3 regions of the Streptomyces sp. NPDC056452 genome follow, and region 1 is predicted to be linked to each of the others. Evidence: riboswitches for the same ligand, from Rfam matches in the RefSeq annotation. Region 1 holds a riboswitch; each other region holds the start of a gene.

What was found. A riboswitch is a leader RNA that binds a small molecule or an ion and turns the genes downstream of it on or off. The one in region 1 is predicted to bind cyclic di-AMP.
Positions count from the first base shown of each region.
Region 2: it holds a riboswitch for cyclic di-AMP, as region 1 does, so the genes downstream of both, ACFQ6X_RS04585 (C40 family peptidase) here and ACFQ6X_RS13905 (transglycosylase family protein) in region 1, are expected to answer to the same signal.
Region 3: it holds a riboswitch for cyclic di-AMP, as region 1 does, so the genes downstream of both, ACFQ6X_RS10710 (M23 family metallopeptidase) here and ACFQ6X_RS13905 (transglycosylase family protein) in region 1, are expected to answer to the same signal.

Region 1 is NZ_JBHTRI010000011.1:173,878-184,057, reverse strand. Features, by position in the region: gene ACFQ6X_RS13915 (septum formation initiator family protein) at 1-184, opposite strand, end outside; gene eno (phosphopyruvate hydratase) at 293-1,579, opposite strand; gene ACFQ6X_RS13905 (transglycosylase family protein) at 1,920-2,609, opposite strand; cyclic di-AMP (ydaO/yuaA leader) riboswitch at 2,610-2,780, opposite strand; gene ACFQ6X_RS13900 (transglycosylase family protein) at 3,071-4,039, opposite strand; gene ACFQ6X_RS13895 (cytochrome P450) at 4,145-5,452, opposite strand; gene ACFQ6X_RS13890 (nucleoside triphosphate pyrophosphohydrolase) at 5,449-6,435, opposite strand; gene ACFQ6X_RS13885 (SurA N-terminal domain-containing protein) at 6,500-7,156, opposite strand; gene ACFQ6X_RS13880 (protein kinase) at 7,319-8,890, opposite strand; gene ACFQ6X_RS13875 (hypothetical protein) at 8,887-9,492, opposite strand; gene ACFQ6X_RS13870 (N-6 DNA methylase) at 9,592-10,180, opposite strand, start outside.
Region 2 is NZ_JBHTRI010000003.1:168,941-179,120, reverse strand. Features, by position in the region: gene ACFQ6X_RS04615 (8-amino-7-oxononanoate synthase) at 1-1,091, shown strand, start outside; gene ACFQ6X_RS04610 (DUF397 domain-containing protein) at 1,084-1,302, opposite strand; gene ACFQ6X_RS04605 (helix-turn-helix domain-containing protein) at 1,334-2,191, opposite strand; gene ACFQ6X_RS04600 (ATP-binding protein) at 2,424-2,855, shown strand; gene ACFQ6X_RS04595 (LysR family transcriptional regulator) at 2,858-3,775, opposite strand; gene ACFQ6X_RS04590 (LysE family translocator) at 3,848-4,483, shown strand; gene ACFQ6X_RS04585 (C40 family peptidase) at 4,552-5,022, opposite strand; cyclic di-AMP (ydaO/yuaA leader) riboswitch at 5,025-5,198, opposite strand; gene ACFQ6X_RS04580 (haloalkane dehalogenase) at 5,639-6,550, opposite strand; gene ACFQ6X_RS04575 (pyridoxamine 5'-phosphate oxidase family protein) at 6,543-6,947, opposite strand; gene ACFQ6X_RS04570 (NAD(P)-dependent oxidoreductase) at 6,944-7,636, opposite strand; gene ACFQ6X_RS04565 (TetR/AcrR family transcriptional regulator) at 7,712-8,398, shown strand; gene ACFQ6X_RS04560 (hypothetical protein) at 8,406-8,714, opposite strand; gene ACFQ6X_RS04555 (ATP-dependent Clp protease proteolytic subunit) at 8,721-9,356, opposite strand; gene ACFQ6X_RS04550 (hypothetical protein) at 9,647-9,781, shown strand; gene ACFQ6X_RS04545 (PPOX class F420-dependent oxidoreductase) at 9,947-10,180, shown strand, end outside.
Region 3 is NZ_JBHTRI010000008.1:132,096-142,275, forward strand. Features, by position in the region: gene ACFQ6X_RS10685 (alkaline phosphatase family protein) at 1-380, opposite strand, end outside; gene ACFQ6X_RS10690 (DUF5998 family protein) at 380-976, opposite strand; gene ACFQ6X_RS10695 (GNAT family N-acetyltransferase) at 1,037-4,039, opposite strand; gene ACFQ6X_RS10700 (HPr family phosphocarrier protein) at 4,201-4,482, shown strand; gene ACFQ6X_RS10705 (GntR family transcriptional regulator) at 4,653-5,357, opposite strand; gene ACFQ6X_RS10710 (M23 family metallopeptidase) at 5,580-6,368, opposite strand; cyclic di-AMP (ydaO/yuaA leader) riboswitch at 6,381-6,549, opposite strand; gene ACFQ6X_RS10715 (M16 family metallopeptidase) at 6,742-8,124, opposite strand; gene ACFQ6X_RS10720 (pitrilysin family protein) at 8,151-9,515, opposite strand; gene ACFQ6X_RS10725 (DNA topoisomerase (ATP-hydrolyzing) subunit A) at 9,764-10,180, shown strand, end outside.

The DNA.
Region 1 (10,180 bases):
TCGGGTACGCGAGGGCGACGACCAGGGAGCAGACGATGAGGGCCAGGAAGGCGGCCCTGCCGGTGAGCCGGGAGCGCCGGGCCTGGCGGCGGTTCTGGGACCGGTACACGCGGGCCGCTGTCTGCTCCCCGAGCAGCCGCAGCCTGGTCGCGGTGGAGAACCGGTCGCGGTCCTTCCCGGCCATCTCGCCTCCCCATTACGCACGTCCGTCCCCGCACACGGTACGGGACCGAGTGCGGGGACGGACGGAGGCTGGTGCCCCGAAGGGGGCTCAGCTCCTGCTGCCGGGCTCTCAGCCCTCGAAGCGGAACCGCGGGAACGCCGAACGGCCCGCGTACACCGCGGCGTCGTCGAGGATCTCCTCGATGCGCAGCAGCTGGTTGTACTTGGCGACACGGTCCGAGCGGGCCGGGGCGCCGGTCTTGATCTGGCCGCAGTTCACGGCGACGGCGAGGTCGGCGATGGTGACGTCCTCGGTCTCACCGGAGCGGTGGGACATCATGCACTTGAAGCCGTTGCGCTGGGCCAGCTCGACGGCGTCCAGGGTCTCGGTCAGCGAACCGATCTGGTTGACCTTGACGAGCAGGGCGTTGGCCGAGCCCTCCTCGATGCCACGGGCCAGGCGCTCGGGGTTGGTGACGAACAGGTCGTCACCGACGATCTGCACCTTGCCGCCGAGCTTGTCGGTGATGACCTTCCAGCCGGCCCAGTCGTCCTCGTACAGCGGGTCCTCGATGGAGACCAGCGGGTACGCGGAGACGAGCTCCTCGTAGTACTCGGTCATCTCGGCGGCCGAGCGGGACTTGCCCTCGAACTCGTACTTGCCGTCCTTGTAGAACTCGGACGCGGCGACGTCGAGGGCGAGCGCGATGTCGCGGCCCGGAACGTAGCCGGCTTCCTTGACGGCTTCGAGGATCAGGTCCAGGGCGGCGCGGTTGGACTCGAGGTTCGGGGCGAAGCCGCCCTCGTCACCGAGACCCGTGGACAGGCCCTTGGTCTTCAGGACCTTCTTCAGCGTGTGGTAGATCTCCGCGCCCCAGCGAAGGGCCTCGGAGAAGGACTCGGCGCCGATCGGCGCGATCATGAACTCCTGGATGTCCACGTTGGAGTCGGCGTGCGAGCCGCCGTTCAGGATGTTCATCATCGGAACGGGCAGCAGGTGCGCGTTCGGGCCGCCGAGGTAGCGGAACAGCGGCAGGTCGGACGCCTCGGACGCGGCGTGGGCCACGGCCAGCGAGACGCCGAGGATGGCGTTGGCGCCGAGGGAGCCCTTGTTCTCGGTGGCGTCGAGGTCGAACATCGCCTGGTCGATGAGGCGCTGCTCGGTGGCGTCGTAACCGACGAGCTCCGGGCCGATCTGCTCGATGACGGCGAGGACGGCCTTCTCGACACCCTTGCCGTGGTACCGGTTGGGGTCGCCGTCGCGAAGCTCGATGGCCTCGAACGCACCGGTGGAGGCGCCGGACGGAACAGCAGCACGTCCCGTGCTGCCGTCGTCGAGGCCAACCTCGACCTCGACCGTGGGGTTGCCCCGGGAGTCGAGGATTTCCCTGGCTACGACGACGTCGATGGACGGCACGAGGCATCTCCTTCTGGGATATGACGCTGGTTGTGCAGGGTCACTGTGGCCTTGCGCCACGAGCCTAACCGGCTCGGCCCCCTGCGTCGGCCGACCGCCCGTCCCCTGGGACGAAAAAGGACCCAAGGGCCTGCATTCCGGGCAAAGGTCCAGAAATCTACTGACGAGTAACCACAATAGTTGAACGATCACGCACGCGGTGGGCCCGTGCGGCGCACCGCGGACACGACCCCGGCCCGGCGCACACGGGGGTGAGTGCGCCGGGCCGGGAGGGAACACGTGGGGTGCCGCCGGACACCCTTACGCGGTCCCGAAGCCTTCGGGGAGGAGAGACCCGGGACTACTTCAGGTGGAGCTGCTGACCCGGGAAGATCAGGTCGGCGTCCTCGACGATGTCGTCGTTGAGCTTGAACAGCTTCTGCCAGCCGCCCTTGACCTTCTTCGCGTCGGCGATCGTGCTCAGGGTGTCGCCGGCCTTCACCTTGTACTCGCCGTCACCCTTCTTGACCTTGTCGCCGGTCGGGGTCGTGACGGTCTTCGAGGCCTCGGGGGCGGTGCGCTTCTCGCTGCGCGTGGTGGGCTGCTCGGCCTTGCGCTCCGGCTGGGCGGCCTTGTCGGCGCCCGTCGCGGAGGCGTCGACACCCGGGTCCACACCGTCGTTGGTGAGGCCGCCGGCACCGGCGCAGGCCCAGGCGCCCGGGCCCTGCAGGTCGAGGAGCTTCTCGGCGGCGGTGATCTGCTGAGCCTTGGAGGCCAGGTCGGCGCGGGCGGCGAACTGCGTGCCGCCGGCGGCTGCCCAGCTGGACTGGGAGAACTGCAGGCCGCCGTAGTAGCCGTTGCCGGTGTTGATGGACCAGTTGCCACCGGACTCGCACTGCGCGACGGCGTCCCACGTGGCGACGGAGGCGGCGGAGGCGCCGGTCGCACCCATCAGCGGAACGGCGACTGCGGCACCGGTGACGCCGGCCAGGGTGGCGATACGGACGGCCTTGGACGGGCGACGGTGCTTGCCCTTGCTCGAAAGCAGCATGGTTCTCCTCACCGACGCCTACGAGGTGAGCTGTCGGGTTCGGGCCTGTGAGTTGCCCGGTCGCTCGCACTGGCAAGCGACTTCACCCCCAGCCGGTCCTCACCCGTCTTCCGACGGCCGGGTCCGGCACTTACCTGGGTCCCCCGCTCCTGCCTACGGCGCTTTACGCGTCGAATCCCTTCGGCCGACGGCAGGATTCGGCGTGACGGTCGAAGGTGCCCGCGGTGCGAGCGGTTCCGACCGTAAACATAGGCAACCCCCACATTCAAAGATGGACATCACGGACAATCAGGCCTTACCCGCAACGGGCGAAGGATCGTTTTCGCAGGTCGGAGGCGTCGTCGGCGAACCGGGCGGGCGGGCAGCGTGAGTTGACGCAAAGAGACCCATGTCTCACTTAGACATAAGTGGACATAGGCCTCTGAACTGCCCCCGATTATGGGGCGTTTTCCCGAATTGGATCAGTTGCCCGCGGCGGCTTCCGCACCGGCTCCGGCGGTCTTCTCGTCCGCCTGGGCGCCCAGGTCGAGACCCAGGTCGAGGTTCTGTCCGGGAAGGATCAGGTCCGGGTCGGAGCCCAGCTCGTCCTTGTTGGCCTCATAGAGCGCCGTCCAGCCGCCGGGCAGCTCCTGCGCGTCCGCGATCGCCCAGAGGTTGTCGCCCGCGCGGACGGTGTAGGTGCCGTCGCCGCCCTTGCGTGCGTCGGCGTCCCCGCGCGAAGCGTGACGGCCGGACTCGCGCCCGTCCGTCGAGCCCGCACCCGCGCTCGCCTCCGGGGCCGGCGTGCCGCGGTGCTTGCCGCCCGGCGCTTCCGTCGAACCGTCAGAGGCCTCGGACGTCTCCGGCGAAGGAGAGGTCGAAGGGGCGGCCGTGTCGGATCCGGTCGACTTGTCGGCTTTGCCGCTTTCGCCGCCCTTGTTGTCCGTGTTCCGGTTCCCGCTCGCGTCGTCCGACGCATCGGACGAGGGGGTGGCCGACGCGTCGTCGGACGGGGTCACGGTGTCCGACGGCTCGGTGGTCGGCTCACTGCCCGGGTCGACACCCGGGAGCGTGTTGTCCAGCGCGAGCCCGGAGATCACCGCGCAGCTGGCCCACGCCGTCACCCCCTGGTCGTCGAGCACCTTCTCCGCCACGGATATCTGCTGCGAGCGGCTGGCCAGGTCGGCACGGGGCGCGAACGCCGTACCGCCGTAGGCCGACCAGGTGTCCTGCGAGAGCTGCAGGCCGCCGTAGTAGCCGTTGCCGAGGTCGGCGCTCCACATGCCACCGCTCTCGCACTCGGCGACCCGGTCCCAGGTCGAGGCGTCGGCTGCGTGCGCGCCGGTCGCGCCGAGCAGCGGGATGGCGATGGCCGACCCTGTGACGCCTGCGGCGACGACGATGGCGGGTGCCTGCCGAGGGCGACGGTGTCTGCCGTTCGCGGAGCCCATGGGATTGCCTTCCGTGTGACTGACGTGTGACTGGTGAGTCGAACGGTGAACCTAGCCGCACTCGAACGTGTGTCACAAGTCGATGCAGCGGAGATCACGTGAAAGTCACAGAGTTGACAGAGTGTCACTTTTTTCGGAGCGCTGTCCGGGATCGAACTCGACGGGAAGAGTGCGAAGTCCGCGCATGATGAGCCCGCCCCGCCACCGCAAATCGGTAGGTTCCGCAGCAAGCCGCAGGTCGGGAAGGCGTCGCAGCAGCGTCGCCAACGCCGCCTGGCCCTCCAGCCGGGCCAGCGGCGCACCCAGGCAGTAGTGGATGCCGTGCCCGTACCCGAGGTGCTGATTGTCACTCCGCGCGAGATCCAGCGTGTCCGCATCGTGGAAGCGCTCCGGGTCCCGGTCGGCGGCGGCCAGCACCACGAGAACGGGGTCCCCGGCCTCGATGCGCTGTCCGCCCAGCGTCACGGGTTCGGTGGCGTACCGCCAGGTGGCGAGCTCCACCGGACCGTCGTACCGCAGCAACTCCTCGATCCCCGTGGCCAGCAGCTCCGTCTCCCCGGCCTCGATCGACCGCTGGAGGCGCTCGCGCTGTTCCGGGTTGCGCAGCAGGGCGTAGGTGCCGTTGCCGATGAGGTTGACCGTGGTCTCGAAACCCGCGAACAGCAGGATGAACGCCATCGCCGCGGCTTCGTTCTCGGTGAGGTGCTCGCCGTGGTCACTTGCCCGGATGAGTCCCGAGATCAGGTCGTCGCCGGGATTCTCCCTTTTGCGGTGGATGAGTTCGGCGAGGTAGCCGCGCATCTTCTTGACCGACCTGGCCACCCCGCCGCGCGGGCCGCCGCCGTGCCTGATCATCATGCCCGCCCAGTCCCGGAAGTCGTCCTGGTCCTCCGGAGGCACCCCCAGCAGGTCACAGATCGCGTAGATGGGGAGCGGGAAGGCGAAGTCGTGGATGAGGTCCGCTTTCCCCTCCTCGATGAACGTGTCGATGAGGCGGTCCGTCAGCTCCTGCACGCGCGGCGCGAACTCGGCGACCCGGCGCGGAGTGAACGCCTTGGAGACGAGCCGGCGCAGCCGGGTGTGGTCCGGCGGGTCGATGTTCAGGAGGTGCGTCATCAGGTCCGCCTTGCGCTCCCCCGGGATGCCCGTCTTCCCCTTGGCGTTCGCCGACCCGGCGTGGTGCGCCGGGTTCTTGGAGAGCCGGGTGTCGGCGAGGGCCTGCCTGGCATCCGCGTACCGGGTCACCAGCCAGGCCTCGACGCCGCTGGGCAGCGCGGTGCGGTGCACGGGGCTGTGCTCGCGCAGCCAGGCGTAGGCGGGGTACGGATCGGTGGCGAACTCCCACGTGAAGAGTTCGGGCGCTTCGTCCGGCGTCTCGCCGGGCGCGGGGGTGTCGGCGGGGCTGTCGTTCACTCCTCGACGTTATCCGGAACGCCCCCGTGCCCCTCCACCGCCCGGATCGCGTCCCGGTAGGCACGGGCGGCGGCCCGCAGGGCTGCCTCCGGATCGGTGCCGTCCTGCTCGGCGCGTACGGCGAGGGCGAGGAGCCGGTAGCCGACCGAGTCGCCCGCCGGGAGCGCGACATCGAGGCCGGCGGTACGGGCCCGGCTGCCCAGCTTGGCGGCCAGGGCCAGACCGGGCTGGCCGAGCGGCACCCCGTCGGTGACCGAATCGCGCTGCTTCTCGATCGCCTTCGTCCGCAGCCAGTGCGCGTGGACGTCCTCCGGGGTCTCGGCGGTCTCGTCGCCGAAGACATGCGGATGACGGTGGATCAGCTTCTCCACGATGGTGGCCGCGACATCGTCGATGGCGAAGGGCTCGTCCGGGTCCTCCTGCGCGATCCGGGCGTGGAAGACGACCTGGAGCAGCACGTCCCCGAGCTCCTCGCGCAGCTCCTCGCGGTCGCCGTCCTCGATCGCCTCGACCAGCTCGTACGCCTCCTCGATGGCGTACTTCGCGAGACCCTTGTGCGTCTTCTGCGAGGTCCACGGGCATTCCCGCCGGATCCGGTCCATGACCTGGACCAGGTCGAGGAGCCGGGCGCCCGGCAGGTCGTAGGAGCCGGGCAGCAGTTCCAGGTCCGGCATCTGCACCCGGCCCGAACCGCCGAGCCGGGCCAGGCCGTCGGTGAGCGGCTGATTGCCCTCGCCGCCCACGAGGACCACCACGGTCCGTCCGCCCGCGCAGGCGTCGACGAGCTCCTCGGCCGACGGTGCGACGTGCTCGACCATGACTCCGGCCTCGCGCAGATACGGCAGTTGCGGATGGTCCCGCTCGGCGCAGAGCACCGCGTCGGCGGCCTGCAGCGTCTGCCAGGCGGGCCAGGACAGCAGACCGGGCGCGACCCGGTGGCTGGCGGTGAGCAGGACGATACGGCCGGGGGCTTCAGCGTTCACCCTCCGAACCTACCCCGGCCGGGACCCTCCCGGTCCTGGCTCCCGTTCCCGGTCCCGGCCCCGGTCAGGCGCCCGACTGGGGTTCCTGCTCCTGGAACTTGGTGACCTGGTTGATCCACGGAGCCTTGAAGGTGCTCAGCTGGACCTGCTTGTCGTCCCAGGAGCCGAAGCGCGGGTTGACGTCGACGTGCAGGGCCTTCGACGCCTTGGTGAGAGCCTCGCCGACGACCTGCTGTCCGGCGGGGGTCTGCAGGTCGACACCGAGCGCCGCGGCCAGCTTCGGCAGCTGGACCTCCTTGCGCAGATCGCCCTCGATCTGGTCCGGGGCGACCCAGCGCTGCTCCAGCATCACGGTCTGCAGGCCCTTGTCACCGCCGTACTGTGCGGCGGCCTGCTGACGGATCTGCTGGATCTCCTTGCGGCTGACGCTCACCCCCGCGTCCTTCGCGGCCCGGTCCAGGACCATCCCGAACACGATCCCGTGCAGCTTGGCCCGGGTGAGCTGCCCGGACTTCTTGACCAGCTGCGCGGACTGCTGCGACGCCTTCTGCGCACTGCGCACCTCCGCCGCCTGCCCCTGGACCGTGGACATGTCGACCCGGTCCCCGCCGACCACGGCAGCGGCGCCTGGGTGCGCCTCGTTGCCACAGGCGGTCAGCAGGGGTGCCGCGACGAGCGTGGCGACGGAAACGGCGAGCGCGGTGCGACGTCGGCGGTGCAAAGGAGCCTCCCGGGGAGAGTTTGTGCATCAGTGCACAAAGCCTTGCGGTGATCGATGTTAGGCAGTGGAAGGGGTTCGGGCCACTGATTCGACCAACGATTCGGGAGGAGTTGGGGATGCGGTGCGGCGACGGGCCCCTCGGGGCGCCGTCCGGGCCGGATCTCAGCCGCCGCGCACGTCCTGCTGATGGGTGAGCTGCCTGCGCAGTTCGACGGGGAGCGGGTGGTGCGGACCGTACGTGCGCTCCGCGTCGTAGAGCAGCCCCTGCAGCTGCCTGCGCCCCGCCGCGTGGTCGCCGACCGCGAGCAGCAGGTGCCCGATGCGGTGCCGGATGTCGAAGGCCCGGGAACGGTCCGGGGGCGGCGCCCCGTAGGCGTTCTCGTAGTACGGGAGGACCGCGCGGTACTCGGTGAGTGCCGCGGCCGCCTCGCCCAACTGCTCCAGGCACTGCGCCGCGTCGTAGCGGAACTGCAAGGTCTGGGCGTCGGCCGGGCCCGCCTCGGCGGTGCGGTCCTCGGCGAGACGGCGCAGCTCGGGCAGGGCACGGCGGTACTGGCCGTCGTCCATCAGCGTGGCCGCGTACTGCTTGCGCAGGATCCGGACGACCGGGGAGTGCTCCCCGTGCTCGGCCGCGGCCGCCGGGAGGATCCCGCCCAGGATGTCCACGGCCTGGGTGATCCGGCCCTCGCCGATGAGCTGCTTCACCTCGTCGACCGCCTGTGCGACATCGCGGCGGGCGGGCGGCGCGTGGGTCGTCGCCGACTGCTGCGCGGGCAGGGGCACCGGGGCGGGCACGGGCGCGGACGCCGGGGTGGCCGCCCGGTCCGGCCAGGGTGCGTGGGGCCTCAGGAAGGGCCGGGTCGGGTCGAGCGGGCCCGCCGGTGCGCCCCCGACGGGCAGCAGCGGGCGCAGCGACTCGTACACCTCCTGGGCGGAGGCCGGGCGGTGCTGCGGGTCCTTGGAGAGCAGCCTCAGCACGAGGGCCTCCAGCGCCTCGGGAACCTCGGGCCTGAGATGGCGGACCGGGAGCGGCGGCTCGTAGAGATGGCGGTGCAGCACACCGAGGGCGGTCGAACCCGCGAACGGCACGTCACCGCTGAGCAGTTCGTGGAGCAGCACCCCGAGTGCGTAGAGATCCGTGTACGGGCCGACGGCGCCACCCATCGCCTGCTCGGGCGCCATGTAGGCCGGGGAGCCGATCGGTGAGCCCGTGTGCGTCAGGCGGGTGGTGTCGGTGTCCAGGACGGAGGCGACACCGAGGTCGAGCACGATGACGGTGCCGTCGGGCCTGACCATCGCGTTGCGGGGCTTGAGGTCGCGGTGGACGATCGGCACCGCGTGCACCGCGGAGAGCACGGCGCAGAGCTGCGCCGCGATCGCGACGGCCCAGGGCCACGGGTACGGGGCGTGCTCGGCCAGGTGGTCGGCGAGGTCGGCCCCCTCGACGTACTGCATGACGAGGTAGAGGTCGTCGTCGTCGCTGCCCGCGTCATGGACCGTGACCAGACCGGGGTGGTCGACCTGGGCGGTGACCCGGCACTCCCGGACGAACCGGCGGCGCAGTTCGTCGGCGGCGTCACTGCCGGAGGGGCCCGCGACCCGGTCGGGGCGCACGAGCTTGACCGCGACCCGGCGGTCCAGGCGCTTGTCGTACGCCGTCCAGACCTGGCCCATGCCGCCCTGACCGAGGATGGTCGCCAGCTCGTACCGCCCTGCGATGACGCGCCCGTTCACTGGCTGCCGCCCTCCTTGCGGAGGTAGTCGCTCAGCTCGTCGAGCTCGGCGCGCACCTGGTCCAGGCGCTGCGGCGAGGCGGGCGAGGGCACGGCGGGCGGGGGCGTCGCGGCAGGCGGCTGCGCCGGGGCCGGCGGAGGCGTCGGGACGGGCGGGTAGCCGTAGGTGGGCCTGGGCGCGGCGGGCACGGTCTGCTGCTGCGCGTAACCACCGTACGGGAGCGGGGGCGGCCCCGGTTGCGGGCCGCCGTACGGTCCGAAGTGGCGTATTTCGGCGTACAGGTAGTAGGTGACCGTGCCTGCGACGACGACGAAGAGCCAGCCGATGCCGATGAGCGCCTCCGCGTCCGTCATCTCCTCGGCGTCTTCGGGCAACGTCCCGAAGAACACGACGAGTCCGACGTTCAGCGCGAACACGAGGGCGAGCAGATACCAGTCGCGCTTCCTGCGGGTGACGATCGCCAGCCGCAGCATGGCTGCCCAGGCGAGGAACCCACAGCTCAACATGGTGAGCGCCACGAAAAGCACGCGCAGCGTGATCAGCGTCGCCGGGGACGGGCGGCGCCTCGGTTGCTGCTCCGGCGGATAGCCGTAGCCATGCATGTGCTGCTCCTGGAAGGGCGTGTGTCGGACGGGTGGTGTGAGCGTATACACCGACACGGACAACGGGTCCCGGGTTGTGCACAACCGTTGTGCTTCACATCACTTCGGCGCGACCGTGCCGTCGGTGAGCCCGTCGTACATGCCCTGGACCAGTCGGCCGCCGAGCCGTCCGGCCGTGCGCAGCGCGTCCTCGAATGCGGCGAGGGCGCGGAACTGCTCGCCGTACCTCTGCTGTTCGGCCAGCGGCAGCCGCGGCAGCTGGAGACGACGGGCGTCGAGCCGCGTGGCGGTGGACGCGTAGCTGCTGGCCTGCCGGTTGTTGGCGGTGCCGCGCAGGAACCCGGCGAGGAACCAGGGGTCGAGCGCGGCAGGATCGGGGCGCAGCAGCTGGAGGTTGCGGCCGAGCGCGGCACCCGCGGTGGCGTCGTCGACGACCCGGGTGACCGAGCCGCCGCCCAGGACGGGCACGACGACATCGCCCGGTTCGAGAAGGAGCGCCTCGTCCTCCGAGGGGGCGGCCGGTGCGGTGGGGGAGCCACTGGGGGCCGTGCCGGCGAGCACGTCGTGCTCGGTGAGGACGGGTGCGGTACCGCTGCCGGAACCACCGGTACGCAGCTGCAGGGCTCCCGCGCGGGCCAGTTCACCGACGGTGGTGAGGGGCCGCCTGACCAGGTCCGAGGGGGCTGCG
Region 2 (10,180 bases), on a different contig from region 1:
GACTCGTCCGGACACTGCGCCCCCGGCCGGCCGAAGCGGAACTGCTGGACCTCGCGAGCAACGACTACCTCGGCCTCACCCGGCACCCCGAAGTCACCGCCGCGGCGGCGGACGCGGCCCTGCGCTGGGGCGCCGGCGCCACGGGCTCACGGCTGGTCACCGGGTCCACCGCGCTGCACGCCGAACTCGAACGCGAGCTCGCGGACTTCTGCGGGTTCGAAGCCGCCCTGGTGCTCTCGTCCGGCTATGCCGCCAACCTCGCCGCTCTCACCGCACTCACCGGACACGGCTCGCTGATCGTGTCCGACGCGGGCAACCACGCCTCGATCGTCGACGGGTGCAGGCTCTCGCGGGCCGCCACGGCGGTCGTACCGCACGCGGACCCCGACGCCGTTCGCAAATCGCTCCAGGCGCACGACGGACGTGCGCTGGCCGTCTCGGACTCCGTCTTCTCGGTGGACGGAGATGCCGCGCCGCTGGCCGAGCTCGCCGATGTCTGCCGCGCCGAGGGTGCGGCACTGCTCGTGGACGACGCGCACGGTCTGGGCGTGCTGGGCGAGGGCGGACGCGGAGCGCTCGCCGCCGCCGGGCTGGCGGGCGGCGAGGGCATCGTCGCCACGCTCACGCTCTCCAAATCCCTGGGCAGCCAGGGCGGTGCGGTCCTCGGCCCCGCCCGGGTCATCGACCATCTGGTCAACACGGCCCGTACGTTCATCTTCGACACCGGTCTCGCACCGGCGGCGGCAGGCGCGGCCCTGGGCGCTCTCCGGCTGCTCCGCAGCGAACCGGAACGGGCGGGCAGGGCCCGTGAGGTCGCCCTCGACCTCTACGGGCGGCTGACCGCGGCGGGCCTGACAGCGGTACGACCCGACGCGGCCGTCGTCTCCGTCCGCGCGCCGTCCGCGGAGGCGGCGGTGCGCTGGGCGGCGGACTGCCGCACGGCCGGCCTCGCGGTCGGGTGCTTCAGGCCGCCGTCGGTACCGGACGGGATCTCCAGGCTGCGGCTGACCGCACGGGCCGACCTGAGCCGTGAGCAGATCGCGACCGCGGTGGCCACGATCGTGGCATCGGCACCCTCGCAGGTCAGCTGACCCGGCGGTCACCCAGCCCGGCGACGAAGGAGGTCCAGGCCGTCGCCGAGAAGCGCAGCGGCGGCAGGTCCACGTCCTTGGAGTCGCGTACGGCGAGATGTTCGTCGCCGAGCCGGGCTGCTTCCACGCAGTTGTTCATCCCGGTGCTGCGGCTGCTGCGGCGCCACCGCAGTGCGTGCTGATCGAGACGGTGTGCGAGACGGTCGGACATCGTGCCCCCCTCGGGCAGTCTGTAGGTCCGGTCAATCGCCGCGGCTGACTGCGGCGATGAGGTCCAGCGATCGCTCCGGCGACAGCGCGTGAGCCTGCATCGTGCGGAAGGCCGAGCTGTACGCCTCAAGGTCTTCTCTCCGCTCCAGATAGAGACTACTCGTCAGATGGTCAAGAACGACCACATCCAGATCAGAAATGTTCGGGAAGGAGAAGATAACGAAAGGTCCTGTGAGGCCGATATAGCTGCCGGCCTCGAACGGCAGTAACTGCAGTTGCACGTGGGGTAGTTGAGCTGCGTGTGCCAGATGGTCGAGCTGTTCTCTCATCACCTGGGGGCCGCCGACCGAGCGCCGCAGCACGGCTTCGTCGAGCACGACGCTCAACTGCAGCGGGCGCTGCGCGTACAGCACCCCCTGGCGGGCGAGCCGGACCTCCACCAGGGAGTCCAGCTGCCCGGACGGCAGCCCGTCCAGCGAGGACCGGGTCACCGCCCGTGCGTAGCCCGCGGTCTGGAGCAGCCCCGGGACCACCGAGGTCTCCAGCGTGCGGGCGGCTCCGGCCTGGGACTCCAGGCTGATGAAGTCGCGGTACTGGGGCGGGATGAGGCCACGGTAGGCATGCCACCACCCGGTGCCCCCGCCGCCCGCCGAACCCGCGAGCGCCTCCAGGAGGGACCGGAGGTGGACGTCGTCCACGTCGTAGGCGTCAAGCAACCGGGTCACATCGCCGGGAGTCACACCGCTCGCGCCCGTCTCGATCCGGCTCACCTTCGACTGGTGCCAGCCCAGCAGACGGGCTGCCTCCCGGCTCGTGAGTCCTGTGGTGTGGCGCAGACTCCGCAGCTCCTCCCCGAGCTTGCGTCGGCGTACCGCTGGGCCGTGCCGCATGCCGGCCTCCTTCCGCTCTGCGGGGAGCCGGCCCGTACCGGGTCCGGCTCGGAAGGGGGCCAGTGTTGCGCTCGTATACGGCTTCCGGGGCAGAGTTCACCGTATTGGGCGACAGATATATGCATATCTTGATGGATTGCCGTTACAGAGGGCGGCATCAGTGGCAATCTGGCGCGAAGCACAATCCAGGCCGATCGCAGGTCGGTCAGGGCGGGAAAGGGACGGCGTCGCCATGGCAGACCATCAAGAAGCAACCGTCACTCTGCCGAGCGACCCGGTCTCGGTCTCCAGGGCCCGGAGGTACGTGGCCGGCGTTCTCGCCGGCTGGGGCCTCCCCGACGGGACCGACGCCGCCGACACGATCCGCCTGATCGTCTCGGAGCTCGCCACCAACGCCGTCCAGCACACCTTCGGGCAGTCGCCCACCTTCACGGTGGATCTCCGCCTCGACCGGGACGTCGAGCTGTATCTGGGAGTGACGGACAGTCACCCCCGCTGGCCCCAACGGCTACCCGCCGCCGTCCAGCAGGACAACGGGCGCGGGATGGTGATCATCAGGGCCCTCGCCAAGGAATGCGGCGGCCGGCTGAGCGTCAGCCCCACCCCGGACGGCGGCAAGACCGTGTCGATCGCCCTTCCCTGGGCCGTGCCCGCTCAGGCCTGACGTCACCGCGCCCCCGTGGCGCGGCCGAAGCCGCTGCGCAGCAGAGCCCTGAGTGTCGCTGCCGCGGCCGTCGACCGGTCGCCGCGGTGCACCACGGAGATCGTCCGGCGGAAGGCTGAGGGTTCGAGGCGCCGCACGGCGAGCGGCGTCGGAGACATCGACGCGACCATCTCGGGCACCACGGCCACGCCGACGCCCGCGCTGACCAGTGCGCACACCAGCGCGTAACCGGGGGACTCGCACACCACGGCAGGCGTCGCCCCCGCGTCGGCCAGCGCGCGCTCCACCCCCTGCCGGGGTGGGTGCGCCGGTGCGCTGCTGATCAGCGGACGGCCCGCAAGCTCGGCCACCGGGAGCCGGCCGCTGCCCTCGGACAGCGCCTGGCCCACGGCCGTGATCAGCACGAGCTCCTCGACCAGCAGCGGCTCGGCGGACACCCCGGAAGGCAGCGGATCGGCGACAGCCGGTTCGTAGGCATGGGTCAGCGCCAGATCCACGTCGCCCGCGGCCACGGCTGCCACCCCGCCGGGCGGCTCGTAGTCCGTCACGGTGAGTTCCACGTCCGGGTGGGCACGCCGGAACGCACTGAGCACCGGCGGCAGCAGATGGATCCCGGCCGTGGTGAACGTGCCGACCCGAAGCCGTCCTCCCGACAGCCCCGCCAGCCGGGCCAACTCGTGCCGTGCCTGGTCCATCTCGTCCAGGACCCGTCGGGCACGCCCGGCCAGCAGCTCACCGGCAGCCGTCAGGCGCGCCCCGCGGTGGTGGCGCACCAGAAGCGCGGCACCGGCCTCCCGCTCCAGTTTCGCGAGCTGCTGGGAGAGGGCGGGCGCGGTGTAGCCGAGCCTCGCGGCCGCCTTCGTGATCGAACCGGCCTCGGCGACCGCCACCAGTGCGGCCAGCCGCGTCGGATCGTACATAAAGCATTCCTTTTGGCAGACCCAGAAGATTGCAAGTACACGCTAAAGGGCCGGCCGGGTCAGGGTGTACCCATGGACGCACAACTGCTCGCTTTCGTCCCGGTCGCCGCGGGAATGGTCGCCCTGCCCGGCGCGGACTTCACCGTGGTCGTACGCAACGCCCTCGCTTCGCGCAGGTCCGGCCTGGCCGCGGCACTGGGCGTCGCCGGGGGGCTGCTCGTGCACACCGCGCTGGCCGTCGCCGGACTTGCGGCGGTGCTGGTGGCGATGCCCGTCCTGTTCCGCACCGTGCAGCTGCTCGGTGGTGCGTATGTGCTCTACCTGGGGGTGAGCGCCCTGCACGCGCTCAGGCGGCAGGCCGCGGACGCCTCCGCAGCGGAGGAGGCGCCCGCCGCGAAGCTGGGGCCCGTGCGGGCATTGCGCCAGGGCTTCCTGACCAACGCCCTCAACCCGAAGGCGCCTGTGCTCTTCCTCAGCCTGCTGCCCCAGTTCGTCCCCGAGGGGCAGCCGCCGCTTCCCAGGACCCTGCTGCTGGCGGCCGTGGTCGTGGTGCTGGCGCTCCTCTGGTTCCCGGCCGTGGCCCTGCTGGTGGACCGTCTCGGCCGTTGGCTGCGCCGGCCGCGTACCGCCCGCGCGATCGAGGGCGGCAGCGGCGCGGCGCTCACCGCGCTGGGCCTCGTGCTGGTGACCGGGCCGCTGCTGCACTGACGCGGCAGGGCCGGCCACCAGGGGACCCGCAGGGACGGCCCGACGGAGGTGTCAGCCGGGGGCGGCCGTCAGCGGACCCGCCCGTACCAGATGCTCTTCGACCAGATCCGTTCCAGCCGGACCACCGCCCCGGTCTTCGGCGAGTGCCAGATCTTGCCGCCGCCGGCGTAGATGCCCACGTGGTAGACACTCCGGCCCGCGTGGAAGAAGACCAGGTCGCCGCGCCGCCGTTGCGACGAGGAGATGTGGCGGGTCTTGTTGTACTGCTGTTGGGCCGTGCGGGGGAGCTTCTTGCCCGCCTTCTTGAACGAGTAGAGCGTGAGGCCCGAACAGTCGAAGCGGTGGGGGCCGCTGGCGCCGTACCTGTAGGGCGACCCCTTCTTCGAGGCGGCGATGTCGAGCGCCCTCGTCGAATGGGCAGCGGCCTCGGCCTCGTTGACGAGGCCGGGGGCGAGCATGGTGGTGCCTACAGCGAATGTGAGAACCGAGGCCGTACCGACCCGGGCGAAAAGAGACGGGACATGAACCTGCGCAGTCATGCGCAACCCTTCGTCAGCCGCCTGTGAAGGATGACCTGTCGGGTTCGGGCTGGCGAAGTTGCCCGGCCGCACTTGGCGGCTTCACCCCGAGGGTCGAAGGGATATCCCGTCGGCCCGTTGTGCTCGGGTCCTCCACTCCTGCCGATCCACTTCTGTCGACCAGGCATCCGGACAGCGGCAGGACTCGGCGTCCGCCCGGACCGCCCCGCCGCGGTGGCGGGGGCTTGTCGTCCCAGGGATCTTTACTCACGGACCGCCGGATTTCCGCGGTGAAGGTCGTTATGTGAGAGTCATCACGACTGATCCGTTCGGGTGGACGGGGTGGGACGGAAGCTGGGGCGACGCTGCGTGACCGGCCTCGTACCAGCAGCGGAACGGTGAATTCCACTCAGTGTCCGCGCGGGCTGCGCAAGTTGAGCTGTCCCCCGTGAGGGGGATGGCCTACGCCGAACGAGCGAGGAAAATTGATCTGCGCATCGGGCGTGTCCGGCCTCGGGGGGCATCGGCGCAGCCGTTGACGCGACAACTGTTCGAAGACCTCGCCGGGCTCGCGGCGTGCCGAGGGTTCCATGGCTCGGGTGGCCGACGGTGACGGCACTGCCGCGTTCGAGGACACCTACAGGCGCGCCAGCCCGTGGCCGTCGGCCCAGGCGTTGATCGCCGCGGCCAGTTCCGCGGGGCGGTCCTCCGGGGAGTGGTGGCCGGCCAGGCCGTGGCGGGAGACCTCCAGGCCCGCGATGTTCTCCTCGCACCAGGCGACGGCCCCCTGGTCGGTCATCGCGCCGGGGCCCGGATCGAACGCGGCCAGCAGCTTGGGGACTTCGGGACTGGCAGCCAGCCAGGCGTCGTAGCGCTCGATGCGGGCCACGACATCGGCGGGCTCGGAGTCCAACGGCATCATGCGTGTCCACGCCAGGATCGGGCGTCGGCTGTGCGGGGTCGGGAAGGGGCGGCGGTAGACCTCGAGATCGGCGGGGTCCAGTGGGGTGGCGAGCGTGTCCGGCAGCCCGTCGATGAACAGCGAGTTCTCCAGAATCATCTTCTCGCCCACCCCGGGGGTGCGCAGGAGAGTGAACAACTCCCGCCCGGCCGCCGGGAATTCGTTGCCGACCAGCGGCTTGATGATCGTCTCGGTGAAGGCGAGGCCGCGCACGCTGCCCGGGAGGCGGGCCGCGCGGTCGAAGGCGAGCGCGCCGCCCCAGTCGTGGCCGACGAGGACGGCCTCGGCAATGCCGAGGGCGTCGAACCAGGCGTCGAGGTAGCGGGCGTGGTCGTCGAAGGAGTAGGCGAGGTCGGGCTTGCCGGAGTCGCCCATGCCGATGAGGTCGGGGGCCAGGAGGCGGCGGCCGGGCGCGGTCACGCCCGGCAGGACGTTCCGCCACAGGTGGGAGGAGGTGGGGTTGCCGTGGAGGAAGACGAACGGCAGCCCGTCGGGGTCGCCCCACTCGCGGTAGTGGAGGGTGGAATCGAGGACGGGAAGGGTGGGCATCGCGGTGTCACTTCGCTTTCTGTACGGGGATTCAGAGATTGAGGCTCAGGACGCGGTCGACGGGCATCTCGACGACGACCAGGTCCGGCGGGGCGGGCGGGGCCGCGCGGTAGCGGACGGTGTAGCGGCGGACGGCCTCGGCCAGGCGCGCGGGGTCGTCCGTGACGGCGGCCCGGCCTTCGAGAGTGAGCCAGCGGAAGCCGTCCGCCTGGCAGAGCGCGACACGGGCCGCCGCGCCGCCGGCCACCACGTTCCGGGTCTTGCGGGCTCCCGCCCGGGTGGTCACCCGGACCAGGCCGGCGGACGCGTCGAAGGTGAAGCGGACGGGCGTGACGTGCGGGGTCCCGTCGGGGCGGAGGGTGGTCAGCGTGGCCGTGCGGGGAAGAGCGAGGAACGCCCGTGCGGCGGCCGGTAGTCCGACGGTCGCCCGGCTCACTTCTTCCTCACGCTCTCGTTCCAGATCAGCTTGGCGATGTTCGGCCTCACGGCCGTGGTGATGACACCCATCGCCGTACGGACGAACCGTCGCTCCTCCAGCTCGCGCAGCATGCTCGCGGCGAGGTCGGGACGGGCGGTGAAGACGCCGTCGGCGCTGGTCGCGGCGGTGTGGTAGTCGGTGACGGTGGGGTGCTCGAAGAGGCCCGAGGGGCGGACCAGCGTCCAGTCGAGGTCCGTACGGCGGATCACCGCCTCCATGCGGCGCATGTCCTCGTGGAGGGTGCGGCCGAGGCGCCGATTGACCAGCGGGTCGAGCACATGGTTGAAGAAGTGCGCGCCGGTGGGCCGCCAGGCGGGGTCGGCGATGCTGGAGCTGACGGTGAGCAGCCGTGTGATGCCGTGGCGGGCCATGGCCCGGGTGATGGCGGTGGCGCTCGCCGAGTACGTGGTGATGGTCTCCTTGTTGAAGCGCGCGCCCAGAGAGGAGAGGACGGCGTCCGTCCCGCCGACCGCGGCGTCGACGGCCTCGGGGTCGGTGGCGTCGGCCACCGCCACGGTGAGGCCCGGCCGGGTGGGGAGGGAACCCGGGCGGCGGGTCACGGCGACGACCTCATGGCCGGTCGCGAGGGCCTGCTCGGTGAGGTGGCGACCTGTCGGTCCGTTGGCGCCGAAGACTGCGATACGCATGATGTGGGCCATCCCTTGGTGTGGCTTGCGGAACGCCCTTGACTGTGCCGACCGCGAAACGCAGGCTCAACGCTGATGAATAACGCCGCCCCTGCACCCGCCCGCCTCCGGGGCCGCCCCCGCGGCAACCCGCCGACCCGAGAGTCGATCGTCTCTGCGGCTCGTGAGCTGTTCCTGGAGCGCGGCTACCGGCGCACCACTCTGCGCGCGGTGGCCGGGGCCGCCGGGGTCGACCCGGCGCTGATCGCGTACCACTTCGGCTCGAAGAAGGGCCTGTTCGCAGACGTGATGCAGTTCCAGTGCGCCAACGCACTGGCGGTGGACGACGTCCTCGGCGGCGACCCAGCCACCCTCCCCGACCGCCTGATCGACGCCGTGACGGACCTGTGGGAGGACGCCGACTTCCGGCAGCTCACCACCCGGGGCGAGGAGGCGGCCGAGGTGATCCGCGAATACCTGGAACGCGAGTTGCTGGCCCGGCTTGTTGAATTCCTCGGAGGACGGGACGCGACCGCCCGCGCCACGGCCGTGGTGACGGTTCTCGGCGGCCTCATCTACACGCGCTACCTCAACCCCCTCCCCACCCCCGCCGCACTCACCCCGTCCGAGACCCGCCACGTCCTCACGCCGGCTCTGCGCGCCGCGCTTGCCCCGAGGCCGCGCACCGCGGCGACCGGGGCGGACCGTCGCGGCTCGCAGGCCTCCGGGGGCGGCGCCGTGAAGCACCGTCAGGGCGGCGGCGCGGCAGGGGAGCCGCGCTGAGGGGCGGTCAACTCGTCGATGCGGGCGGTACGGTGACCCGTCCCGCGCGACGCTCCCCGTCCAGTACCCGCAACGCGCGGGCCAACGTGGCCGCATGGATCTGGGCCTCGCCCCGCTCATGCATCAGTGCGAGCGCATCGCGCAGAGCGGTCGCCCGTGAGGTCAGCGCCTGGGCGGCCCGGAGCGCTCCGTAGGTGTCGCTGCCGCGGGCGGGGTTGATCCGGCCGACCTGGTCGAGCACCTCCAGGTAGCAGTCGATGAACTCTCCTTCGGCGCGGGTCAGCGCGGGGAGCGGCGGGAGCTGGGGGGAGAGCAACGGGGATCACCTCGCGGGGTGTGGCGGCCTAATCGGTTTGCGGTTCTCCGTGATGTGGTCGACCAGTCCGTACGCCTTGGCGGCCGGGGCGTCGAGGATGGTGTCCCGCTCGAGGTCGGTGCCGATGTCCTGTGCGGAACGCCCCGTATGGCGGGCCAGCATCGCGGTGAGCGAGTCGCGCTCACGCATCAGCTCGCGTGCCTGGATCTCGAGGTCGGAGGGCTGGCCCTGCACCGGCTCGTCGAGAGCCGGCTGCTGAATGACTACCCGGGCGCCGGGCAGAGCATGTCGGCGGCCGGGTGCGCCGGCTGCGAGCAGCGCGGCGGCGTAGGAACCCGCCTGGCCCAGGCAGAAGGTCTCCACCTCGCAGGACAGGAACTGCATGGTGTCGTAGACCGCCGCCATGGCGTTGAACGAGCCGCCGGGCGAGTTGATGTAGAGGGAGACCGGCCGGTCGGGTTCGGCGTACTCCAGGTACATGAACTGCGCGACGAGGTCGGTTGCCGCGGTGTCGTCGATGGGTGTGCCGAGAAAGACGATCCGCTCGGCGAGCAGCTTCGAGTACGGATCCAGCGTCCGGGTGCCGGTCGAGGTGCGTTCGGTGAACTCGGGCAGTACGTAGCGGGCGGAGGGACGGTGCACGGCGTTGCCTCTTCCTCGGAGTCCGTAAAAAATGTACAGGACGTACAGAAGGTTCTGAGGGGGACTATGACCCAGGGGTCCAGGGGGAAGCAACCGGTCGGATGCGGTTTCGCTTTCAGCGAGGAACGAAAGCTGACAACCCCTCACATGGCGGGCTGGGCAGGCCCGCGTCCGTGCGCCCGCCCACGCCATGGATGAGCGACACGCTGAGCATTCCTGGAGAGCACCGCTGTCCGTCGTCCGCCGGGTGAACTAAGGGGTGCAGAGACCCCACGAGAAAGGTCATTTCCATGTCTGAGGCTGATGCCGTCACCGTCTGCACGAAGTGCGGCGGCACCATCACCGTCTCTCCGGCCCGCCACGACCAGGCCGCACGTGTCCGCCACGTCGACGCCCCTGGCCAGCCCGAGAAGTGCCCTGACTAGGGCGCGCTCGACAGGCGGAGCGAGGGGTACCCGGTGTGCCCCTCGCTCTCGGTGCCCCTACCCCGGGCGGGCGCCTGCTATGTGACACTGCATCGGGAAGAACCCGGCCCCCGCAACCGTTCTGCCAGACAGCGAACACAAGCTCGGTGACAGAAGGGTGAGGCTGTGTCAGTAGTGTTCAACGAGGAGACGCGCAAGCTTCTGGACGGGAGGAACTTCGCCACCGTCGCGACGCTGAACCGGGACGGAGCGCCGCAGACCTCGGTGGTCTGGGTGGCGAGAGACGGAGACGCGGTGCTGTTCTCCACCACGGCAGGGCGGCAGAAGGCCCGAAACCTCACCCGGGACCCACGGGTCAGCCTCACCGTCTACGACATCGAGAACCCGTACCACTCCGTG
Region 3 (10,180 bases), on a different contig from region 1:
TTGCGCGCGGTGTAGCCGGGAAGGCCGTGCTCGCCGGGCGCCAGCCCCGTACCGACGGAGGCGAGCGAGGTCGCCGTGGTGGACGGGAAGCCCGAGGTGATCGGGCGGCCCGTGCCGCCGCGGGACGTGGGGAGCAGCGCGTGCAGGAAGGGCGCCTCGTCCGGGTGTGCCTTGATCTGCTCCCAGCCGAGTCCGTCGATGAGGAAGACGCAGTTCCGGTCGGCGGGGGTCAGCTCCGCGAGCGTCGCCTCGAAGCCGGGTACGCCCTGCCCCGCGGCGATCGTCGGGAGCAGGTCCGCGAGCGAGCCGCTGCCGTACTCGGGAACGGGAGCGCTGTCGAGAGCGAGCAGAACGGGGTCCTGCCAGGCCGGCTGGGCCATCAGCGGCCGGTCGCCGCGGTCGCGGCCGTGGCCTCGGAGAGGGCCTGGGCGAAGGCCAGGGTCTGGCGCACGGTGTCCGGCCCGTCGCCGGCCTCGCTGACCCGCAGGCTGAGGTCGTCGGCGGTCGAACTGCCGGTGTAGCCGTGGTCGGCCTCGCAGTTGGGGTCGCCGCAGGCGGCGGGCTCGAGGTCGATCCGGGAGACCGCGCCCCAGCCGATGGTCAGGACGACCTCGCGGGGCAGGGTGCCGGGTACGTACTTCTCGGGGTCGGCGACCACACGGCTGACCACGACGGAGGAGATCCGGTCGAGCTTGACCGACTCGGTGGACGTGGTGGCGTACGGCGTCGGGGAACTGGTGTCGGCGGCCTGCTCGTCGGTGTGGCTGACGATGAAGCGGGTGTCCGTCAGGACCAGGACCGTGACATGGCGACGCACCTCGTTGGAGTCGAAGGTGGTCTCCTGGTGCACCAGGTACGACGCGACAGGCTCACCGCCGACGGCGGCCTCCACCGCCTCGGCCACGAGGGCCGGGTAGTAGCCGCTGCGCTCGATCGCCGCGCGCAGCCCCTGGGTCGTCGTACCGGTCTTTGCCATACGGACCATCCTACGGGGGGCCGGTGGCTGCCGGGGACGCCGTGGTGAGGTCCGGGGCAGTCAGTAGCTGGGGAGTCTGCGGGGACCGAGATCGGTACGGGCCGGAGGCGGCGCGAGCCGGACGCTCGCTCCCAGGACGGTCAGGCCCTGCGTGGCGACCACGACGGGTTCCAGGGCGACCGACACCACCTCGGGATGGTCGTCGACCAGACGGGACACCCGCAGGAGGAGCTCTTCGAGCGCCGCGGTGTCCGCGGGCGCGGAGCCCCGCCAGCCGAACAGCACCGGCGCCGCCCTGATGGACCGGATCAGCTCTGCGGCGTCGCGGTCGGTGGCCGGGACGAGGCGGTGGGCCACGTCGCCGAGCAGCTCGGAGGGCGCGCCGGCCAGACCGAAGGAGAGGACGGCTCCCGCGGCGGCGTCGATCGAGGCCCGTACGACGGTGTCGACACCGCGCGGCGCCATGGCCTGGACGACGGGCCGCAGCTCGGCAGGCGTGCCGAGCAGCTCGGTCAGTTCGCCGTAGGCCCGGCTCAGGGCGCTCTCGTTGGCGAGGTCCAGCCGGACACCGCCGAGGTCCGCGCGGTGACGGAGGTGGGGGGCGGTCGTCTTGAGTGCCACCGGGTAGCCGAGTCGCGCGGCGGCGGCGACGGCGGCCCGCGGGTCGAGGGCCGGGAGGGCCGGCCGTACGGCGATGCCGTAGCGGCCGAGCAGTTCGGCTGCCTCGTCGTGGGTGAGCGGACGGCCCTTCGGGTCGGGGCTGGGGCCGAGCAGCGCCTCGATCAGGGTGGCCGCCCCCGGCTCGTCGATGGTCTCGTCCAGGAACTCGGGAATCTTCCCGGGCACGGCCGCCTGCCGCCGCCACTGCGCGTACTTCACGGCCTCGGAGAGCGCACGGACGGCACGTTCGGCGGCCGGGTAGGCGGGGATCCGCCCGGTCCGGGGCTGCGGGCCGAGCGCCTCGTCGGGCCCTTCGCCGCGTTCCGCGGTGCCGCTCGTCCCGGGGCCGGCGGCGCCGTCCCGGCCGGTGCCCTCGCGGTTCGCCGTGCCGGTCCGTGACGCGTCCGGTCGTGGCGCACCGGCCGGAGGCTCGTCCGGTTCCTGCTCGCCCTGCCCCCGCCCGGGGGTCTCCGGGGCGCCTGTCGCGTACGGGGAAGGCGCCCCCGGCCGGGATTCGCCGGCCGGGGTGGCCGTGCTCGCGGCCGCGGCCAGGGCCTCCGCCAGGCCGCCCATTTCGACGTGCACCACGGCGACCGGCTTGGCCGGGCCCGTGGCCGCCGCTTCGCGCAGGGCAGCGGCCAGCACCTCGCCGTCGCCCGTCTCCGCTTCGCCGTTCTCTCCCACCCAGGGGATCGCGGTCACGATCACGGCGTCGCAGGTCTGGTCGGTGAGCGCCTCGGCCAGGGCGTCCCGGAAGTCCTGCGGCCCGGCAGCCGTCGTCAGGTCGCGCGGCGGGCGCGGGCGCAGCCCTTCGGCGAGGCAGGCGTCGTAGGTGAGGAGGCCGAGGGATTCGGAGTTGCCGAGGATCGCCACCCGGGGACCGGCCGGCAAGGGCTGATCGGCGAGCAGCAGGCCCGCGTCGACCATCTCCGTGACCGTGTCGACGCGGATCACGCCGGCCTGGCGCATCAGGGCGGAGACCGTCGCGTCGGGGATCCGGCTGACGGGGACGGCGTGGCCGGGCGGGGTGGAGCCGCTGTGCCGGGCGCCCTTGACGACGACCACGGGTTTCACGGCGGCGGTACGGCGGGCGAGCCGGGTGAACTTGCGCGGGTTGCCGAGCGATTCGAGATAGAGGAGGGCCACATCGGTGTCCTGGTCCTCGAACCAGTACTGCAGGAAGTCGTTGCCCGAGACATCGGCCCGGTTGCCCGCGGAGATGAACGTCGACAGCCCCGCGCCGCGCCGGTGCAGGCCGGACAGCAGGGCGATCCCGATCGCGCCGGACTGGGTGAACAGCCCGATGCGTCCGGGTGCGGGCGACGTGGGGGCGAGGGAGGCGTTCAGCCTGACGGCGTCGGAGGTGTTGATGATGCCGAAGGCGTTCGGACCGATGATCCGCATTCCGTAACTGCGGGCCTGCCGGACCAGTTCGCGCTGGCGCTCCCGGCCTTCGGCGCCGCGCTCGGCGTAACCGGCGGAGAGGACGACGAGGCCCTGGACCCCGTGCTCTCCGCAGTCGGCCACGACCTCCGGTACCCGTTCGGCCGGGACGGCGACGATCGCGAGGTCGACCTGTTCGCCGATCTCGGCCACGGAGCGGTGCGCGGGCACACCGTCGACCGTGGCCTGTTCGGCGGCGAAGGACCGGTTCACCGCGTAGGTGCGTCCGGTGAAGCCCGAGCCGAGAAGGTTGCGCAGCACCGTGCGGCCCACTCCGCCCGCGGCGCGGCCGGCGCCGACGACGGCGATCGAGCCGGGGGCCAGCAGCCGCTGCACGGAGCGCGCCTCGGCCCGCTGTTCACGGCCGCGCTGGACCGCCAGGGACGCCGCGGTGGGTTCGAGGTCGAGCGTGAGGTGGACGGAACCGTCCTCGAAGCTGCGCTGCTGGGTGTAGCCGGCGTCCCGGAACACCTTGATCATCTTGTTGTTCGCGGGCAGCACTTCGGCGGCGAAGCGCACGATGCCGCGCTCACGGGCAACCGCCGCGATGTGTTCGAGGAGCGCCGATGCCACACCGCGGCCCTGGTGGGCGTCCTGGACGAGGAAGGCGACCTCGGCCTCGTCGGCGGGTGCGGAGGCCGGTCTGCCCTGTTCGTTGATCCGGTCGAAGCGGACGGTCGCGATGAACTCTCCGCCGATCGTGACGGCCAGCCCCACCCGGTCGACGTAGTCGTGATGGGTGAAGCGGTGCACGTCCTTGGCGGAGAGACGTGGATAGGGGGCGAAGAAGCGGTAGTACTTCGACTCGTCGGAGACCTGTTCGTAGAAGCTGACCAGCCGCTCGGCATCGTCCGTGGTGATGGGCCTGATCCTGGCGGTACCACCGTCGCGGAGCACCACGTCCGCCTCCCAGTGGTCGGGGTACGCGTGATGCGGACTCTGCTCCGGCGTGGGCTCCATGGGCAAAGCCTACGGCCGCCGCACCGGTCGCGGACGGATCGTGGCACGGGCAGTCTGAGGGAGCCGATCGACGGTGGCGGCCGGGCCGGAGGTCGGACACAGCAGTGCGCACTGCATGAGAGACTGGTCTAGACAACCATTGATTCGTGAAGGGCAGAACCATGGCTGAGCGCCGCGTCAACGTCGGTTGGGCCGAGGGCCTGCACGCCCGCCCCGCATCCATCTTCGTCCGTGCCGCCACGGCCTCCGGCGTCCCCGTGACGATCGCCAAGGCTGACGGCAACCCGGTGAACGCCGCCTCGATGCTCGCCGTGCTCGGCCTGGGCGCCCAGGGTGGCGAGGAGATCGTGCTCGCGTCCGAGGCGGACGACGCCGAAGCCGCCCTGGACCGTCTGGCGAAGCTGGTCACCGAGGGGCTCGAGGAGCTTCCGGAGACCGTCTGATTCCGCCCGTTCCGGACCGGAATTACTTCCTCGGCAAAGCCGCGGTATCCCCATCGGGAGCCGCGGCTTTGTCGTTTCCGGGAAGTCCGCGACGTTGGTGAGGACGACCTGAATTCGGGCAGCAAAAAGAAAGCCCTCCCGAATTCCCTTCTTTGTATACGGCGCCATTGTTAATGCCGGACACCTGCGATGTTTACAGAATGTTGCGAAGTCCTCACCCGGGCCGGACCTGCCGTGCGGCCGGGCCGGTCCGTGCGCCGCAGCCGGTGGGCGGCGGTGGCCCGCTCGGCATGCTGGGCCGCGAGCGCCCTGGCCCGTTCCGCGTCACCGCGCGCCACGGCGTCCACGATGGCGCCGTGCTCGGCCCAGGAATCGGCGGGGCGGGCCGGATGCTCGACCGTGTACATCCAGGCGATCTTGTGCCTGAGCTGGGTGAGCAGCGAGATGAGGGCGGGGCTGCCCGACGCCTGTGCCAGCGTCTCGTGGAACCAGCCGCCGAGCGAGCGCAGATCCTCGCCCTCGCCCCGGCGAACCCGCTCCTGTCCCAGTCTGACCAGCCCTCGGAGCACCTTGAGGTGTGCCTCGGTGCGACGCTGGGCGGCGCGGGCGGCACCCAGTGGTTCCAGGAGCATGCGGATCTCCAAGAGGTCGGCGGCCTCCTGCTCCGTGGGCTCGGCGACACAGGCGCCGGCGTGCCTGCGGGTGACGACGAACCCCTCGGACTCCAGGGTGCGCAGTGCCTCGCGCACCGGGACGCGGGAGACCCCGTACCGACGTGCGAGCACCTCCTCGGTGAGGCGGCTGCCGCGTTCGAAGACACCGGAGACGATGTCGTCACGGATTGCCGTGCATACCGAATGCGCGGGAATGCGCATGTCCGAACCTCCGCCTTAATCCCCGCGAAACGCGGCCGATCGACGCCTGTTCTGTGACTCTATTGCAATCAGCCGCAATTTCCGATGGCGGAGCGGAATCCATGGATATCTTCCAGCCGACGAGTACTTCTGCGGCGGTTCGCGGCGGAGCGGTCCCGGGGCGGCACGACGAAGGCCCCGGCGGGTGCCGGGGCCTTCGGAAAGCTGTGCGACAGGAGGGTCTCAGACCTGGAGACCGTGCGCCCGGAGGTAGGCGACCGGGTCCATGTCGGATCCGTACTCCGGGGTGGTCCGCGCCTCGAAGTGCAGGTGCGGTCCGGTGGAGTTGCCGGTGGAGCCCGACAGGCCTATCTGCTGCCCCGAGGCGACGCTCTGTCCGACGGACACGCCGATCGAGGAGAGGTGGCCGTACTGGGTGTACGTGCCGTCCGTCATCCGGAGCACGATGTTGTTGCCGTACGCGCCGCCCCAGCCCGCCTCGACGACCGTCCCGGCGCCGACGGCGACGACGGAGCTGCCGGACGCGGCGCGGAAGTCGACACCGGAGTGGCTGCCGGAGGACCAGAGGGCACCGCTGGACTTGTAGCCGGTGGTCACGGAGGAGCCGGCGACCGGGAGGTGGAAGGAGTTCAGCCGGGCGCGCTCGGCGGCGCGGGCGGCGCGCGCCTTGGCCTCACGGACCTCCTTGGCGCGGGCTTCGGCCTTGCGCTTCGCCTCGGCCTTGGCCTTCGCCTTGGCCGCCGCTTCGGCCTTCGCCTTCGCCGCGACGTCGGCCTGGTGCTGCTGCGCCTCGGCCTGGGCGTCGATCTGGGCGGCGAGAGTGGTGTCGAGGGCAACGGCCTGGGTCAGACCGGTGACGGTGAGGGCCTCGGAGTCCGCGGCGAGGGCCGGGGAGGCCATTCCGCCGATGACGCCGGTGGTGGCCAGAGCCGCGATGCCGGCGACCTTGGCGCTCCTGCGCGTCAGGCGGCTCGGGGCACGGTGCTTCCCGGTGGCACGGGTGAACGCCATGGAGGGGCTGATCCTTTCCTTCCTTCTCGCCTACCGGGTTAGCTGACGGGTTCGGAGCAGGAAGGTCTCCTACGGATCCCCCCGCCTCGTACGAGACGCGGACATCCGATTCACCCCAGGGACTACGTGGGTCCCCGGCTCCCCAGGCTCGCGCCTGACGGGGACTCGGCGATGACTGCCCGGCGCCGCGGATGCGGCATACGTCTGGCGGACAGCCGAGCCGACGCTAGGCCGGGCGACTTTCAATCACCAAACGGACAGGTCGCTTTGTCGCACATCCCACAGGCCATACCTGAACGTTCTTCACCAAATCAGACAAAAAGGAGAACCCCGGCGAGAAGGCACTCGCCGGGGTTCGCTTTGTTCTGTTCTGTCAGCCGGTGACGACCGACACCTCGCCGATACCCAGCGCCCTGACGGGCTCCGCGATCTGCGAAGCGTCTCCCACGAGGACCGTGACCAGCCGGTCCACGGGGAACGCGTTGACGACCGCGGCCGTCGCCTCCACCGTGCCGGTCTCCGCCAGGCGCGCGTACAGCTGGGCCTGGTAGTCGTCCGGGAGGTGCTGCTCCACCTGGTCGGCGAGGGTGCCCGCGACCGATGCCGCCGTCTCGAACTTCAGCGGGGCGACCCCCACGAGGTTCTGCACGGCGGTCTCGCGCTCGGCGTCCGTGAGCCCCTCGGCCGCCAGGGTGCGCAGGACCTTCCACAGGTCGTCCAGGGCCAGCCCGGTGGACTCCGTGTCCACGGAGCCGCTGATGGCGAGCATCGCGGCGCCGGTCGCCCCGGAGACGGATCCGGGTGCCGTCGAGCGCAGCACCTGGCCGAAGGCCCGGACGCCGTAGGTGTAGCCCTTCTCCTCGCGCAGGACGCGGTCCAGCCGGGAGGTGAGGGTGCCCCCCAGGCAGTACGTGCCCAGGACCTGGGCGGGCCAGACGCTGTCGTGCCGGTCGGCGCCGATCCGGCCGATCAGCAGCTGCGTCTGCACGGCTCCGGGACGGTCCACGATCACCACCCGGCCGGTGTCGTCCGCGGTGATCGGCGGCACCGGGCGCGCCTGGCCGGCGTTGCCCGACCAGTCACCGATGGTGTCCGCGAGCAGCGTGTCCAGATCGACCCCGGTGAGGTCACCGACGATGACAGCCGTCGCGGTGGACGGGCGGACATGGGCGTCGTAGAAGGCGCGCACACCCGCGGCGTCGATCCGCCGCACGGTCTCCTCGGTGCCCTGGCGCGGACGGGACATCCGCGCCGTGGCGGGGAACAGCTCCTTGGAGAGCTGCTTGGCGGCACGCCGGGCCGGGTTGGCCTGCTCGTGCGGAATCTCGTCGAGCCGGTTGCCCACCAGGCGCTCCACCTCGCTCTCGGTGAAGGCCGGCGCCCGCAGCGCTTCGGCGACCAGGCCGAGCGCCTTGGAGAGCCGGGAGACCGGGACCTCCAGCGAGACCCGGACACCGGGGTGGTCGGCGTGCGCGTCGAGCGTGGCACCGCAGCGCTCCAGCTCGGCGGCGAACTCCTCCGCCGAATGCTTGTCGGTGCCCTCGGACAGCGCGCGCGCCATGATCGTGGCCACACCGTCCAGACCCTCGGGCTCGGCGTCGAGCGGCGCGTCCAGGAAGATCTCCACGGCGACGACCTGCTGGCCGGGGCGGTGGCAGCGCAGCACGGTCAGGCCATTGGGCAGAGCGCCGCGATCGGGCGCGGGAAAGGCCCAGGGCCTGGCCTCGCCTGCGGTCGGCTGCGGGTGGTACTCCATCGCTACTCCAGTCACGGCGGCGTCGGTCACTTCTCGGCCCCCTCGTGGTCGTCGGTGCTGCCTGCGGCATCCTCGGCCTCGTCCGCCGGCTCGACCGGCTCGTAGACCAGGACCGCCCGGTTGTCGGGACGCAGATGCGCCTGGGCGGCCGCCTGGACCTCCTGCGCGGTGACGTCGAGCACCCGCTGCACCGCGGTGAGCGCGAGCTGGGGGTCGCCGAACAGCACGGCGTACCTGCACAGTTCGTCGGCGCGGCCCGCGACCGTGCCGAGCCTGTCCAGCCACTCGCGCTCCAACTGGGCCTGCGCCCGCTCCATTTCCTCGGGCGTGGGGCCCTCGGCCGCGAAGCGGGCCAGCTCCTCGTCGACGGCCGTCTCGATCTGCGGCACCTCGACACCACCGGACGTCTTCACGTCCAGCCAGCCCAGGGAGGGCGCTCCGGAGAGCCTGAGCAGCCCGAATCCCGCGGCCACCGCCGTACGGTCGCGCCGGACCAGGCGGTTGTGCAGCCGGGACGACTCGCCGCCGCCGAGGACGGTCAGCGCCAGGTCCGCGGCGTCGCACTCGCGGGTGCCGTCGTGCGGCAGCCGGTAGGCGGCCATCAGCGCACGCGCGGGGACCTCCTCGTGCACCACTTCGCGCAGCTGCTCACCGATGGTGCCGGGCAGCGTGCCGTCGCGCGGCGGCTGCTTGCCGTCGTGCGAGGGGATGGAGCCGAAGTACTTCTCGATCCAGGCCAGCGTCTGCTCCGGGTCGATGTCACCGACCACCGAGAGCACGGCGTTGTTGGGCGCGTAGTACGTGCGGAAGAACGCCTGCGCGTCGTCCAGCGTCGCCGCGTCCAGATCGGCCATCGAGCCGATCGGCGTGTGGTGGTACGGGTGGCCCTCCGGGTACGCGAGGGCCGTGAGCTTCTCGAACGCCGTGCCGTACGGAACGTTGTCGTAGCGCTGGCGGCGCTCGTTCTTCACGACGTCGCGCTGGTTCTCCATGGACTCGTCGTCGAGCGCGGCGAGCAGCGAGCCCATCCGGTCGGCCTCGAGCCACAGGGCGAGCTCCAGCTGGTGCGTGGGCATCGTCTCGAAGTAGTTGGTGCGCTCGAAGCTGGTGGTGCCGTTGAGGGAACCGCCGGCCCCCTGCACCAGCTCGAAGTGTCCGTTCCCCTTGACCTGGCCGGAGCCCTGGAACATCAGGTGCTCGAAGAGGTGAGCCAGGCCTGTGCGCCCCTTGACCTCGTGACGGGAACCGACGTCGTACCAGAGGCAGACCGCGGCGACCGGGGTCAGATGGTCCTCCGAGAGCACCACGCGCAGGCCGTTGGCCAGGCGGTGCTCGGTCGCCGTCAAGCCGCCGGAACCGGCCTGGGCTGTGGCCGTGTGACCCATGGGCATGTACGTCCCTTCGATCGCGATACAGGATTTCCTGCCGGACCTGCCACTGTAAGCAAGCGCACCGGCACCTGGCGAAGTTCCCGATCGGTGAATGTTGTCGTAGATGGTGCCGTAAACAGGGGCTCCTGAGGGGCCCCTGGGACCACTTCGGACGGGTCGAGGTCGGCGTTGTCAGTACGGCGGTCCACAATGGTCGGCGTCAGAACCTGAGGTTGCCCGACAGAATCTGTGAAGGAGTCGCAGCCGCGATGGCCCGCCGCAGCACGAAGACCCCGCCGCCGGACGACTTCGAGGAGAAGATCCTCGACATCGACGTCGTCGACGAAATGCAGGGCTCCTTCCTCGAGTACGCGTACTCGGTGATCTACTCCAGGGCTCTGCCCGACGCCCGCGACGGCATGAAGCCCGTGCACCGCCGCATCGTGTCCCAGATGAACGAGATGGGGCTGCGCCCCGACCGCGGCTACGTGAAGTGCGCCCGTGTCGTCGGCGAAGTGATGGGCAAGTTGCACCCGCACGGCGACGCGTCGATCTATGACGCACTGGTGCGCATGGCACAGCCGTTCTCGATGCGCCTGCCCCTCGTCGACGGACACGGCAACTTCGGCTCGCTCGGCAACGACGACCCGCCGGCCGCCATGCGGTACACCGAGTGCCGGATGGCC